2 regions of the Bradyrhizobium sp. NBAIM01 genome follow, and region 1 is predicted to be linked to the other one. Evidence: riboswitches for the same ligand, from Rfam matches in the RefSeq annotation. Region 1 holds a riboswitch; the other holds the start of a gene.
The links. Region 1 has a riboswitch for S-adenosylmethionine ahead of I6F31_RS09395 (homoserine O-acetyltransferase). Riboswitches for the same ligand answer to the same signal wherever they lie in the genome.
Positions count from the first base shown of each region.

Region 2: it holds a riboswitch for S-adenosylmethionine, as region 1 does, so the genes downstream of both, I6F31_RS10230 (O-succinylhomoserine sulfhydrylase) here and I6F31_RS09395 (homoserine O-acetyltransferase) in region 1, are expected to answer to the same signal.

Region 1 covers NZ_JADYVU010000002.1:644,790-651,565, reverse strand. The annotation lists gene I6F31_RS09400 (chorismate mutase) at 1-820, opposite strand, end outside; SAM riboswitch at 977-1,056, shown strand; gene I6F31_RS09395 (homoserine O-acetyltransferase) at 1,151-2,353, shown strand; gene metW (methionine biosynthesis protein MetW) at 2,356-3,018, shown strand; gene I6F31_RS09385 (alpha/beta hydrolase) at 3,135-3,998, opposite strand; gene I6F31_RS09380 (TIGR02594 family protein) at 4,212-4,865, shown strand; gene I6F31_RS09375 (MOSC domain-containing protein) at 4,981-5,769, opposite strand; gene clpB (ATP-dependent chaperone ClpB) at 6,009-6,776, shown strand, end outside.
Region 2 covers NZ_JADYVU010000002.1:808,424-815,199, forward strand. The annotation lists gene I6F31_RS10205 (SRPBCC family protein) at 7-408, shown strand; gene I6F31_RS10210 (hypothetical protein) at 522-995, shown strand; gene I6F31_RS10215 (MATE family efflux transporter) at 992-2,434, opposite strand; gene I6F31_RS10220 (hypothetical protein) at 2,801-3,853, opposite strand; gene I6F31_RS10225 (2'-deoxycytidine 5'-triphosphate deaminase) at 4,048-5,154, opposite strand; SAM riboswitch at 5,265-5,344, shown strand; gene I6F31_RS10230 (O-succinylhomoserine sulfhydrylase) at 5,421-6,608, shown strand; gene I6F31_RS10235 (SGNH/GDSL hydrolase family protein) at 6,723-6,776, opposite strand, start outside.

The DNA.
Region 1 (6,776 bases):
TATAGCGCGTTGCGTGGCTGCCGACGAGGGCCACGGAGCGCACCGAGGCCCCCGCCTCGATCAGGGCAGCCCTGATCTTGTCGATGCTGGTCGCGCCGGTGACCGAGACCAGCAGCGCCGCGCCGTCGAAGGCGGTATCGGGCACGGCCACGATCTCGGCGAGCGGCGACAGCGCGCGGGCGACCTCGGCGTTCCATCCGGAGACGCGCACGCTGAACGTCTCGACCTCCGTCACCAGGGCGCTGTCCGCAACGCGCGAGATCGCGAACACCGGCAAGGCGGCCGGATGGTCGGCGCGCTCGATGAAAGGCATCCGTGCGATGATCTTCGGTGCGCCGTCCGCTTCCAGCTCCAGCCACCATGGCGTGCGGCTCGAGGTCGCCGAGACCATTGCCAGATCACCCTTGGATTTCGCTACCGCCTCGACCGCGGCCTGTGCGCTGAAATGCGCGACGTAAGGCACTGTGAAGCCGAAATTGAAGCGCACGGAATCGCGCATCGCCGCCTCGCTGGCCGAGATGTCGGCATGCACCGAGAACGGCGCCTGTACGTAAGTGAAGGTCGAGATGATGACGCGCCAGATGCTCTCGACCGTGTCGAGCGGCAGGATGCCGCGATGACGCTGCACGATCTCGCGCATCATGGCAGCCTCGCGCGCGGGACGGAACGCCGAGCCGACCTCCTGGGTCTGCTTCACCTGGATCAGGCGATCGATGATCTCGCCGCGCTGCATGAGGAGGCGATGCATGCCCTCGTCGATCGCGTCGATCTCCTTGCGCAGTTCCTGCAGCGATGGTGGCGCGGGCGGACGTTGGGACATGTCTGGTCGTCGATCGTTCCGGTGGGGGATATCCTGATTAGGCAGTCGGGGCGGCGAAAGCAAAGAGAAATGACGTGCTTTGCGGGCGTCGCGGCAGAGGCGAATTGGGCCGATCCGGGCCGCGACTTGACGAAAACCGCCCAAGACGGTAGCTTTTGCCCGTTCCGTGGTCATTTGAGCCGGCCGGCTTGCAGCCACGTTAAAAAACTCGCTAAACAGGCCGGGGACGCTTCCGATCCCGGCCGAACCTATCGTTCAGGCCGGGTTTTTCATGGCCTGATGTCAGCGGCGCGGTCGAGCAGCCAGTCGCAAACGAGGTCGATGTCCGAGATGGGTAGCGTCAAGTCGATACCGAGTCCTGCGATCAGCGCCGATGAGCGATCGCACGAGGTGGATCATCCAAGCTCGCTGGTTGCGCATTTCGGCACCGAGCAGCCGCTGCGGCTCGATTGCGGCGTCGATCTCACCCCGTTCCAGATCGCCTACCAGACCTATGGCGAGCTCAATGCCGATCGCTCCAATGCGGTGCTGATCTGCCATGCGCTGACCGGCGACCAGCATGTCGCCAACGTACATCCCGTCACCGGCAAGCCGGGCTGGTGGGAGACGCTGGTCGGTCCCGGCCGACCCATCGATCCCAAGCACTACTTCATCATCTGCTCCAACGTGATCGGCGGCTGTATGGGCTCGACCGGGCCGGCGTCGATCAATCCCGCCACCGGCAAGGTCTGGGGCCTGGACTTCCCCGTCATCACCATTCCGGACATGGTGCGCGCGCAGGCGATGCTGATCGACCGGCTCGGCATCGACACGCTGTTTGCGGTCGTCGGCGGCTCGATGGGCGGCATGCAGGTGCTGCAATGGACCGCCGCCTATCCGGAGCGCGTGTACTCTGCGCTGGCGATCGCCTGCGCGACGCGGCACTCGGCGCAGAACATCGCCTTCCACGAGCTCGGCCGCCAGGCCGTGATGGCCGACCCCGACTGGCACGGTGGCGGCTATGCCGATCGCGGCATCCATCCGCATCGCGGGCTCGCGGTGGCGCGGATGGCGGCGCATATCACCTATCTCTCGGATGCGGCGCTGCACCGCAAGTTCGGCCGGCGTATGCAGGACCGCGAGCTGCCGACCTTCTCGTTCGACGCCGATTTCCAGGTCGAATCCTATCTGCGTTACCAGGGCTCGTCCTTCGTCGAGCGCTTCGACGCCAATTCCTATCTCTACCTGACGCGGGCGATGGACTATTTCGACATCGCCGCCGACCATGGCGGCGTGCTGGCCAAGGCCTTCGCCGACATCAAGACGCGCTTCTGCGTGGTCTCCTTCACCAGCGACTGGCTGTTCCCGACCTCGGAATCGCGCGCGCTGGTGCACGCGCTGAACGCTTCGAGCGCGCGGGTGTCGTTCGCCGAGATCGAGACCGATCGCGGCCACGACGCCTTCCTGCTCGACGTGCCCGAATTCTTCGACATCTCCCGGGCCTTCCTGCAATCGGCAGGCAAGGCCCGCGGGCTCAACCTCGAGGACCGTTAGCGATGTCCGTGCAGGAAGTGTTGCCGCTGGACGGCGTTGCCGCCAGGCCATCCGGTGATTATCGCGCCGATCATCGGCTGGTCGCCGAAATGGTCAAGCCGGGCTCGAAAGTGCTCGACGTCGGCTGCGGCGACGGCGATCTGCTTCAGCTGCTGGAGACCCGCGGCATCGACGGCCGCGGCATCGAATTGTCGCGCGAGGGCGTCAACCGCTGCGTCGCCAAGGGGCTCGCGGTGGTGCAGGGCGATGCCGACACCGATCTCGTCAATTATCCCGACGATGCCTTCGACTACGTGATCCTGTCGCAGACGCTGCAGGCGACGCGGCAGCCGAAGGTCGTGCTGGAGAACCTGCTGCGCATCGGCCGCCGCGCCATCGTCTCGTTCCCGAATTTCGGCTTCTGGAAGATGCGGCTCCAGCTCCTGATCGGCGGCCACATGCCGCGCACGGAGAATCTGCCGGCGACCTGGTACGACACCGCCAACATCCATTTCTGCACCATCAAGGATTTCGTGCAGCTCTGCGACGAGATCAACGTCAAGATGGAGCGCTCGGTCGCGCTCGATCTCTACGGCCGCCCGGTGCCGCTGAACCTGCCCTGGTGGGTGTGGAACATGTTCGGCGAGCAGGCGGTGTTCTTGCTGAGCCGCGGCGGGGGGAAGTAGTTTCTTTCCGTCATTCCGGGGCGATGCGAAGCATCGAGCCCGGAATCCATCGTCCAACAGCGCCTGCAGCCCGATGGATTCCGGGCCTGCGCCTTCGGCGCATCCCGGAATGACAGCTAGTGGGAAACCAGCGACCGCGGGTCCCGCACCGGCCAACGTCCTGCTTCCACCAGCGTCACGAACCGCTCGACACTCTCGTTGAACAGCGCGGGCTCCTCGAGGTTCAGCACGTGGCCGGACTTCGGAAACATCGCGAGCCCCGCCGCGGGCAGGTGCTTCTTCAGGAACAGGCTGGCGCCCACGCAGGGCTCGTCCTCGTCGCCGCAGATGATCAGCGCGGGTGTTGCCGCGCCTCTGATCGCGTCCGTCATCGTGTAGATCGAGGGACGGCCGCCCTGGAATCCGCGCATGGTGCGCGCCGATCCCTTGGCATCGTGCCGCGCCAGTGCGGCGTAGAAATCGGCATGCCCGCGTGGATCCTTCACCAGGAACGGAATCCGGCTCGGCGCCTCGCGCGTGACTTTCGCGACCTCCACCGATCCCAGCGTCTCGAACTGCTCGGCATTGGCGCGGCACTGCGTGCGCCAGGTCTCCAGGTTCTCGAGCTCCGAGCCGGAGCCGACGCCGGCCAGCGTCATCGACAGTGCGCGCTGCGGCGCGTTCAACCCGATCTGCAACGAGGAATAGGCGCCCATCGAAAGACCGACGAGATGCGCGCGCTCGATGCCGAGATGATCGAGCACCGCAAGCGCATCGGTGTAGAAATGCGTGTAGGTGTAGACCTCGCCGTCAGGCACGTCCGACGGCGTGTAGCCGCGCGCCGAATAGGTGATGCAGCGATGGCCACGCGAGAAGTAGCGCATCTGCGGCTCCCAATTGGTGTAGTCGGCCGCGAACTCGTGCAGAAAAAGTATCGGCGTTCCCTGGCCCGCCTCCTCGAAATAGATGCGGACGCCGTCCCTGGTCGTGGCGTGGGGCATTAACCGTTTCCCTCTGTTTCAAGCCGTGTTCGAGGATCGCAGTTAATTCTGTTGTCGGCAATGCGGCAGCAGCGCCGAGCACAAACACAAAATCATTGCAGCCATTCGCGGGCGTTGCGTCTTTTTCTCGCCACATCGGGCGGCTTAACGGCCAAACGGATGTCGGCCATTGCACGGGCCGGCGGGAAGTGGGGGTGTCAAGAAGGATGAAGAATGTTCGAGTTGTTTGCGTCTCGCCTGTCGCGTTGTGTTGTCGCGCTGGCGCTGTTCTTCGCGGCGTTCGCCGTGTTCGTTTCTCCGGCCTCGGCACGGCCGTATCATCGTCATAGCGCAGAGCGGCACGGTTACGTGCATCACGCCAGACATCATCACCACCGTCACTATCGCCATCATGCCCGCAGTTCGCGCTTCGAGCGCAGCGCGGCGCAATTGCAGGCAAGCGGCTTCGCCGACACCCAGGCGAGCTATGATCCGAATGCCAATGCCAGCGGTGCCGGCATGAACGGAGGCTTCAGCGGAGGATCGGGTCTCGTCTCCGAGGCGCGCCGCCATATCGGCGGCAATCCGACCGGGCGCGGCCGCCTGTGGTGCGCGCGCTTCATGAACATGGTGCTGGAGCATACCGGCCATCGGGGCACCGGCTCCGACATGGCGAGCTCGTTCGCGCGCTACGGCACGCGCATCTCCGGACCGCAGGTCGGTGCCATCGCCGTGATGTCGCGCGGCCGCCGCGGCGGTCATGTCGGCATCATCACCGGCATCGACGCGCAGGGTAATCCGATCATGATCTCCGGCAACAACGGCAACCGAGTCCGCGAAGCCCCGGTCTCGCGCGGCAAGATCTATGCGTATGTGATGCCGAACTGAGCCTCGTCATTGCGAGGAGCGCTTGCGACGAAGCAATCCAGACTGTTTCCGCAGATGCATTCCTGGATTGCTTCGCTGCGCTCGCAATGACGGAGTATGTTGAGACGGCGTTGGCTCACAGCAGCTTCGGCTCTTCCACCGCCACCACATCGCCGACGCCGACGTCACCGTCGGCGATCACCTCGGCATAGATGCCGCAGTCCATATGGCCGAGATGGCGCGAGAGCGTGGGCGGGATTTCGAGATCGCGCTTGGCGGTCTCGGGGTCGACATTGGTGGCCGGGCAGCGGACGATGCGCTTGATCACGTTCAGTCTGGCCTGCCCGATCGCGAGCGTCTGGCCGACGAGGTCGAGCTCCGACCAGGCCGGCCAGCCTTTCACGTAGAGATTGGCGCGGAAGCGCAGCGGATGCACGGCGACGCCGCCGAGCATGGTCTCGATGGCGCGGACGCTGTCGAGATTGATGATGGAGACGACCTTGCGGGCGACGTCGGAGAAGCTGTGGTCGCGGCCGGAGAGAATTTTGGGCGGGCCCTTCAACTCGGGCTGAAAGTTCTCCGTGAAATAGGCCTCGATGGCGGCGCGCCCGGCGGCGGTCTCGAGATCGCCGCTGGCGACGATCTGGCCGTCCTTGCGGATGGTCAGCACGTTGGTTTCGTCGTCGAACCGGCTGTCGAGCTCGGCCAGCCGCTCATTGCGCGCCAGCATCAGGAACTGGATTTTCGGCTTCCATTCGGGCGCCTCGGGGTCGAACCCGCTCGGGCCGTTCTCGATGGCGTAGCGGCGGTCGGCCGGCAGGGTCTGGCCGACCCGCAAAGGAACGTGCGACAGGCGCTCCGGCGTCAGGCCCTTGATCGGGTAGCGGTAGAGGCCGGTGATCTCGGCGGTATGGCTGACTGTCATGCCGCTACTTAAGGGATTCGGCCCGCCACCGCCAAGCCCGCCCGTCCGCGCACGAAATTGTGAAGTAGCCTCTTTCGCATCCGCAACCTGCTTCCCACATCTGGCCCAGGCCGGCGGCAACGCCGGCAAAAGACGACCGTTACCGGTTGAGAAACGTCAATGCGGTAATTGGAAACCCAATGAAGATGCCGTTTGGGGTGCCTTAGAGGGCCCCGAGGGCAGGCCGAGGGACAGAAAAGATGAATATCGAGAAGTATACCGAACGCTCCAGGGGCTTCATCCAGTCCGCGCAGTCGCTCGCCATGCGCGAGGGGCACCAGCAGTTCTCAACCCTGCATGTGCTGAAGGTCCTCTTGGACGACAATGAGGGGCTCGCCGCCGGTCTGATCGACCGCGCTGGCGGCAATTCCCGCGCAATCCTGAAGGCGACCGAGGACGCCCTCAACAAGGTGCCGAAGGTCTCCGGCGGCGGTGCCGGGCAGATCTATCTCGCGCCCGAGCTGGCCCGCACTTTCGATGCGGCCGAAAAGGCCGGCGAGAAGGCCGGCGACAGCTTCGTCACGGTCGAACGGCTTTTGCTCGGGCTCACGCTGGAGAAGACCAGCGAGGCCGGCACCATCCTGAGCAAAGGCGGCGTCACGCCGCAAAACCTCAACGCGGCGATCGAGGCGCTGCGCAAGGGCCGCACGGCCGACAGCGCGACCGCTGAGAACGCTTATGATGCCCTGAAGAAGTATGCCCGCGACCTCACCCAGGCTGCGCGCGACGGCAAGCTCGATCCGGTCATCGGCCGCGACGAGGAGATCCGCCGCACGATTCAAGTGCTCTCGCGCAGGACCAAGAACAATCCCGTCCTGATCGGCGAGCCCGGCGTCGGCAAGACCGCCATCGCCGAAGGCCTCGCGCTGCGCATCGTCAACGGCGACGTGCCGGAGAGCCTCAAGGACAAGAAGCTGCTCTCGCTCGACCTCGGCGCACTGATCGCAGGCGCGAAATACCGCGGCGAG
Region 2 (6,776 bases), 160 kb from region 1:
GAGATCATGGCCTCCATCCACAACGACGTCTCCCTCCCCGCCTCCGCGCGCGACGTCTGGGACGCCGTGCGCGATTTCGGCGCGCTGCATCGGCGGCTGGTGCCGGGCTTCGTCACGGCGTGCACGCTCGACGGTGATGCGCGCATCGTCACCTTCGCAAACGGCTCGGTGGCGCGCGAGGTGCTGATCGATTGCGACGATGCGCGGCGGCGCCTGGTCTATGCCATCAGCAACGAGCGGCTGAGGCATTACAGCGCCTCGGTTCAGGTCATCGCCGAGGGCGAGGCGAGCTGCCGCCTCGTCTGGATCATCGACATGCTGCCGAACGAGCTCGCGCCTTACGTTCAGGGGCAAACCAAGGAGGCGGTGGCCGCCATGCACAAGGCGTTTCCGCCCGCTTCGGCCTGATCATTCACTGTGAGTTGTCTCACAGAAGCCCGTCCTCGACCGCCCTAACCATGCCCTCGTGCGTCCGGTCGGCTCCGCTCTCCCGGCGGCGCCACGCACGCGAGGAGCATGCAATGAGAGGTGCGGACAAGGTGATCTGCCAGGCGGCCGCGGTGCTGCTGCTGTTTTCAATCTCGAGCGTGCCGGCAAAGGCGCAATTCCTCGGCGGCGGAGGAGCCGGCGGCGAGGACATGATGACCCAGATGGCGCCGATGCTGGAGATGATGAAGGCGAAGATGGGCAAGCGCCGCTTCGCCATGCTGATGCAGACCATGGGCCCGATGATGAGCCGCATGATGGAGAACGGCGGCGGGCTCGGCGGCTTGATGGGCGGCGGCAATTTCGGCGGCGGATTCGGTGCACCGAGCTATGGCGGCTACACCCCGATGGGCGGCGGCACCATGCCGGTCGGGATCGGCAGCATGGGCGGCGGCGACATCATGGGCATGCTCGGCGGCACCGGTGGCAGCAACATGATGGCGATGATCCCGCAATTGATGCGTCTCGCCAATACCGGCGGCGGCCATCGCCGCCACAAGCGTCGCTAGTCCGCAGCCGAAAGCGCCGGCTTGATCGCAGGCTTCGTCTCGCGCGGTCCCCAGCGTGTCAGCACGACGCTGGAGCACGACAAGAGGCCGAGCACGACCATCGAGCTCGCGGCGAGCCAGAAGAAGCTCTGCGCGCTGGCGCCGTGCCTCGACAGCCACCAGCCGATTCCGGCGATGTAGATCAGCCGCGCGGTCTGCGCCAGCACGGGCCCGATCACCTTGGCCGCGCCTTGCGAGGAGAAATACATCGTCGTTGCCAGGCCGAAGAAGGCGTAGAACGGCCCGACCGTCGAAAGATATTGATGGCTCGCCGCGCGCACCGCCACACTGTCGGTGAACATGTTGACCCAGAGATCGGGGAAGATCGCAACGAGGCACGCCGGCACGCCGACCGCCACGAAAGCAGCAACGCTGGCGGTCCAGGCGATGCGCCGGGCCCGCGCGATGCGGCCGGCGCCGATCGCCATCCCGACCATCGGCACGCAGGCGATGCCGAACGAGAATGCGATCGAGGTCAGCAGGAATTCGAGCCGCGCGCCGACGCCGTAGCCGGCGAGGATCGCAGTGCCGAACTGCGCCAGCATGTGCGTGAAGATCGAGATCGTCAGCACCGATTGCAGCGGCGAGAAGCAGGCGATGGCGCCGACCTTGAGGATGTCGAAGAACATCGCCCATTGGATGCGCAGGCCGCGCAGCTTCAGCGTGATCCGCGCGCGGCCGGAGAACAGGTACCAGCTCATGATGCAGATGTTCATAGTGTAGGCGATCAGCGCGCCAGCGGCGACGCCGCGCATGCCGAACTGCGGCACTGGCCCGAGCCCGAGACCGAGCGTGCCGCCGAGCACGATCTGCCAGGCCGCGGAGTTGAGGATCAGGAACGACGGCAGCTTCATGTTGCCGGTACCGCGCAAGATGCCCGCCATGGTGTTAAGCAGCCAGGGCAGCACGGCGCCGCCGAAGAACACCTGCGTGTAGGCGATCGCATGCGTCAACACATCGCCGCGGCCGCCGAGCATCTCGAGCAGCCTCGGCCCGAAGATCAACATGCCCAGCATGAAGACGAATCCGAAGCTGATGCCGATGAGCATCGCGTGCACGGCCAATGTGCCGGCGCGCTCGCGATTGCCGGCGCCGAGCGCACGCGCGATGGCCGAGGCCACCGCGCCGCCCATGGCGCCGCCGGACATCGTCATGGTCAGAATGATCGTCGGAAACACCAGCGCCATCGCCGCCAGCGCCTCGACGCCGAGCCGGCCGACATAGGAGGTCTCGGCGATCACCACGCAAATGCCGGCCGACAGACCGATCGCGTTCGGCCAAGCGAGCGAGAGCAGCGTCCGCAGGATCGGCCCATCCGTCAGAGCGCTTCTGATCGGCGCCGGAGGCGGCGGCAGCGGGCGCTCTTGCTCATCGACCGGGATTTCGGCGATGTCGGACATGTCCTCTCCCGGGCGCAGGCGCCGTTTGCAGCGCAGCAATCACTTGGTGTGCCAATGGCGTCGTTCGCGCGAATGGCGCGGCTGAGGCGTGTTAGCACGGCTTGCTCCGATTCTGCCTGCGCCCGATGCAGGCGTGCCCTGCGGCAGCGCATTTCAAGCGGTGGAATTCGTTCTTCTCCCTCTCTCCGTTCTTACGGGGCCGCGACGAGCTTTGCTCGCGCTGAGAGCGTCGGGGTGAGGGGCTCTATCCGCGAAGACGGCGAGAGTTGGACTCGCGGAGACTCCCCCTCACCCCGGATTGCATCTTCGATGCAATCCGACCTCTCCCTGCAAGCGGGGCGAGGTGAAGCCCGCTGCGGCCGTCGCCTAACCGATCGTCCAGACCAGCGGCGGACGGCCGCCCGGAGCGGCGCGCATCTGCACGCCGATATGCCGGCCGCAACCTGCAGCGAGACCCTCGAACAATCCCTCCAGCAGCTTGGCGCAGGCGCGGTGAGTGTCGGCGACGTCGTCCATCAGCTTCCAGCTCTGCTGCCGGATCTCGAAGGTGTCTTCCGATTGAGCCGTCTCGGCTGCATCATCCTGCGCGGCGAGCAACGCGCTCAGGAACGATGCGAATTCTCGCGCGCCGCCGCGGGTCGTCGCCAGCGCCGCGGCGACCTCGTCGAAATATTGCATGCCGATCAGCTTGCCGGTGAGGTGCAGCAGATAGCCGGCATCCTCCGGGCCGAACAGCTGCACCATCACGGGCGCGGCGGTGCGGACATATTCCATCGCGTAATTGCGATAGGCCTTTTCCAGCCGCGGTCTTGGCCAGCTCGCGACCGGCAAGGCGGGCGCCGTCTTCGCATCGAACAAAGGCGCTTCCAGGTGCCGCGCGAATACGAGGCGCTGGTCGAGCTCGAGCGGATGGTCGTATTGATGATAATAGCCTTCGAGCCCGTCCTGGCCGTCGACGCTCTGCTTGGTGCAGACGAAGCCGAGCCTGAGATCGCCGAGGGCTGCGCCATTGTTGGCGTGCCAGCCGCGCAGCATGGCGCGTGAGACTTCGCCCGGCACGCCACAGATCGCAGTGCCCTTCCAGATCCAGCGCGGCGGCGGATAGCGGATCCAAGCCTTGGTGTCGCTCTCGTACATGTATTCGACATGAACGCCGCCGATCCAGTTGGAGAGATAGTGGTATTGCGCAGCCGCGACCGCCGGCGGCAGATGGTCGATCCCGAGCTTGCTGAGCCCCGGCAGGAAACGCTCCTGCTGCTGGCGACGAAACACGCGGAAGACGAATTCTGCGGCATCCGCCGTGCCGCGGCGCGTGACGACGGTGAGGATCAGCCCGGTGAAGTAAGCGTGATAGAGATCGGCGACGGCGCGCCAGCGCTTCCATTGCGCGTGCTGCGCGAGGTCTGGTGCGATAGTCATGTTCGCTCCCGGCTTGTTGTTTTGCGGGAGTGTGTCATCGCGGATCGGGTGACGCAACCGGACGCGCTCTCGGTGTTATCGCCCGCGAAGGCGGGCGATCCAGTACTCCGAGATGGTCATGCTTGAATCGAGAGGCCGCGGCGTACTGGATTCCCCGCCTCCGCGGGGAATGACAGCGGTGGGTGAGGTTGGCACTACACCCTGAAATGCTTGCTGAGCTTCAGGCCTTGCGCCTGGTAATTCGAGCCGATGCGCTGGCCGTACATCGCGTCGGGGCGGGCCAGCATCTTCTCGTAGACGAGGCGGCCGACGATCTGGCCGTGCTCGAGGATGAACGGCACCTCGCGCGAGCGCACCTCCAGCACGGCGCGCGATCCCAGCCCGCCAGCGCCGGCATAGCCGAAGCCGGGATCGAAAAAGCCGGCATAGTGCACGCGGAATTCGCCGACCAGGGGGTCGAACGGCACCATCTCAGCGGCGTAGTCGGGCGGCACCTGCACCGCTTCCTTGGAGGCGAGGATATAGAACTCGCCGGGGTCGAGGATCAGGCTGCCGTCGGGGCGCGCCGAGATCGGCTCCCAGAAATCCTCCACCGCGTAGCCGGCGCGGCGGTCGACATCGACGACGCCGGTGTGGCGCTTGGCGCGATAGCCGACGAAGCCGCTCGCCTTCTCGCCGGAGAGATCGACCGAGACGGCAACGCCGCCCGAGAGATCGGCATCGTCGATGTCGACGAGACGCTCGCTGGCGTGCAGCGCATCGAGCTCGTCGGCATTGAGGATGGCATCGCCGGTGCGGAAGCGCACCTGGCTGAGACGCGAGCCCTCGCGCACCAGCACCGGAAACGTCTTCGGGCTGATCTCGGCATAGAGCGGGCCGTGATAGCCGGCGCCGATCATATCGAAGCGGCGGGTGCCGTCGGCGATGACGCGGGTGAAGACGTCGAGCCGGCCGGTCGAGCTCTTCGGATTGGCGGCAGCGACGATCTCCGGCGGCAGCGCGAGGCTCTCGAGCAGCGGCACGATGTAGACGCAGTTGGTCTCGAGCACCGCGCCGTCGGCGAGGCTAAACTCGTGCAGCTTCAGCTCGTCGATGCGCTCTGCCACGGTGGCACCGGGCCCGGGGAGGAAGCTGGCGCGGACCCGATAGGCGATGTCGCCGAGGCGCAGATCGAGGCTCGCCGGCTGGATCTGGCTCTCGACGAAGTCGTAGGTGGGCAGGATGAGACCTTCTTCCGCCATCGCCGCGATCATGCGGTCGGGCAGGATACCATTGGCGTCGGCGGCGACCGTGAACGTCAACCGGGGGTCCTCATCAGGGGTCGAGTGCATCCGGACATGCCGGAAATACAAGTCTTTTACGGCTATCCGATGGACGCCTTGACGGAAAGGGCATTGCGGAATATGAGCATCACTTATCCCGTGGTGATTTGAGCCGGCCGGCTTGCAGCCACGTTAAATAAGTCGCTAAACAGGCCGGGGACCTCTGTGATCCCGGCCCGTGGAGATATCCAGGCCGGTTTTTTTGTGACCGTTTTCGCCTCGACGGTCATGTCGGAGAGGGTCCTATGTCGAAGTCGTCTGCCACTTATCGCCCCGAAACCCGCCTGGTCCATTCCGGCACCCTGCGCTCGCAATATGGCGAGACCTCGGAGGCGCTGTTCCTGACGCAAGGCTATGTCTACGCCAGCGCGGAGGAGTGCGAGGCGCGCTTCAAGGGCGAAGATCCCGGCTTCATCTATTCGCGCTATTCCAACCCGACGATTGCAATGTTCGAGCGCCGCATGATCGAGCTCGAAGGCGCCGAGGCCGCGCGCTCGGCGGCAACCGGCATGGCGGCGGTGACGACTGCGATCCTGGCGCCGCTCAAGGCCGGCGATCACGTGGTCGCCTCCCGTGCGCTGTTCGGCTCCTGCCTCTACGTCATCCAGGACCTGTTGCCGCGCTACGGCATCGAGGCCACGCTGGTCGACGGGCTCGATCTCGACCAGTGGCAACGCGCGCTGAGGCCCAACACCAAGACGTTCTTCCTGGAGAGCCCGACCAACCCGACGCTGGACGTGCTCGACATTCCCTCGATTGCCGAGATCGCGCACAAGGGCGGCGCGCGGCTCGTCGTCGACAACGTGTTTGCAACCCCGATCTGGCAGAGCCCGCTCGCGCTCGGCGCCGACGTCGTCGTCTACTCTGCGACCAAGCACATCGACGGCCAGGGCCGCTGTCTCGGCGGCATCATCCTGTCCTCGGAAGCCTTCATCGCCGAGCACATCCACAATTTCATGCGCCAGACCGGCCCGTCGATTTCGCCGTTCAATGCCTGGGTCCTGCTCAAGGGCCTGGAGACGCTGGGCGTGCGCGTGCGCGCGCAGACCGACAATGCCGCGCGCGTCGCCGAGGTGCTGGCCAGCCATCCCAAGATCTCGCGGCTGGTTTATCCCGGCCGCGCCGATCATCCGCAGGCGGCGCTGGTGAAGAAGCAGATGCGCGGCGGCTCGACGCTGGTCGGCTTCGAGGTGAAGGGCGGCAAGGCGGCGGCCTTCCGTGTGCTCAACGAATTGAAGCTCGCCAAGATCTCCAACAATCTCGGCGACGCCAAAAGCCTCGTCACGCATCCGGCGACCACGACGCATCAGCGCCTCAAGCCGGAAGACCGCGCCGCGCTCGGCATCAGCGAGGGCTTCATCCGCTTCTCGGCAGGGCTGGAGCACGCGGATGACCTGATCGAGGATCTCACCGCGGCGCTGGAGAAGGCGTGAGGGAAGCGAGGTCTCGTAGGGTGGATTAGCCGAAGGCGTAATCCACCTCTGCTGCATCCGCGGAGATAGACAGTGGTGGGTTACGGCTTCGCCTAACCCACCCTACGCACCCTCTCACATCGGCCGGTACGTTCTCACATCGGCGGGCACGCTCACACCGAGCTTGAT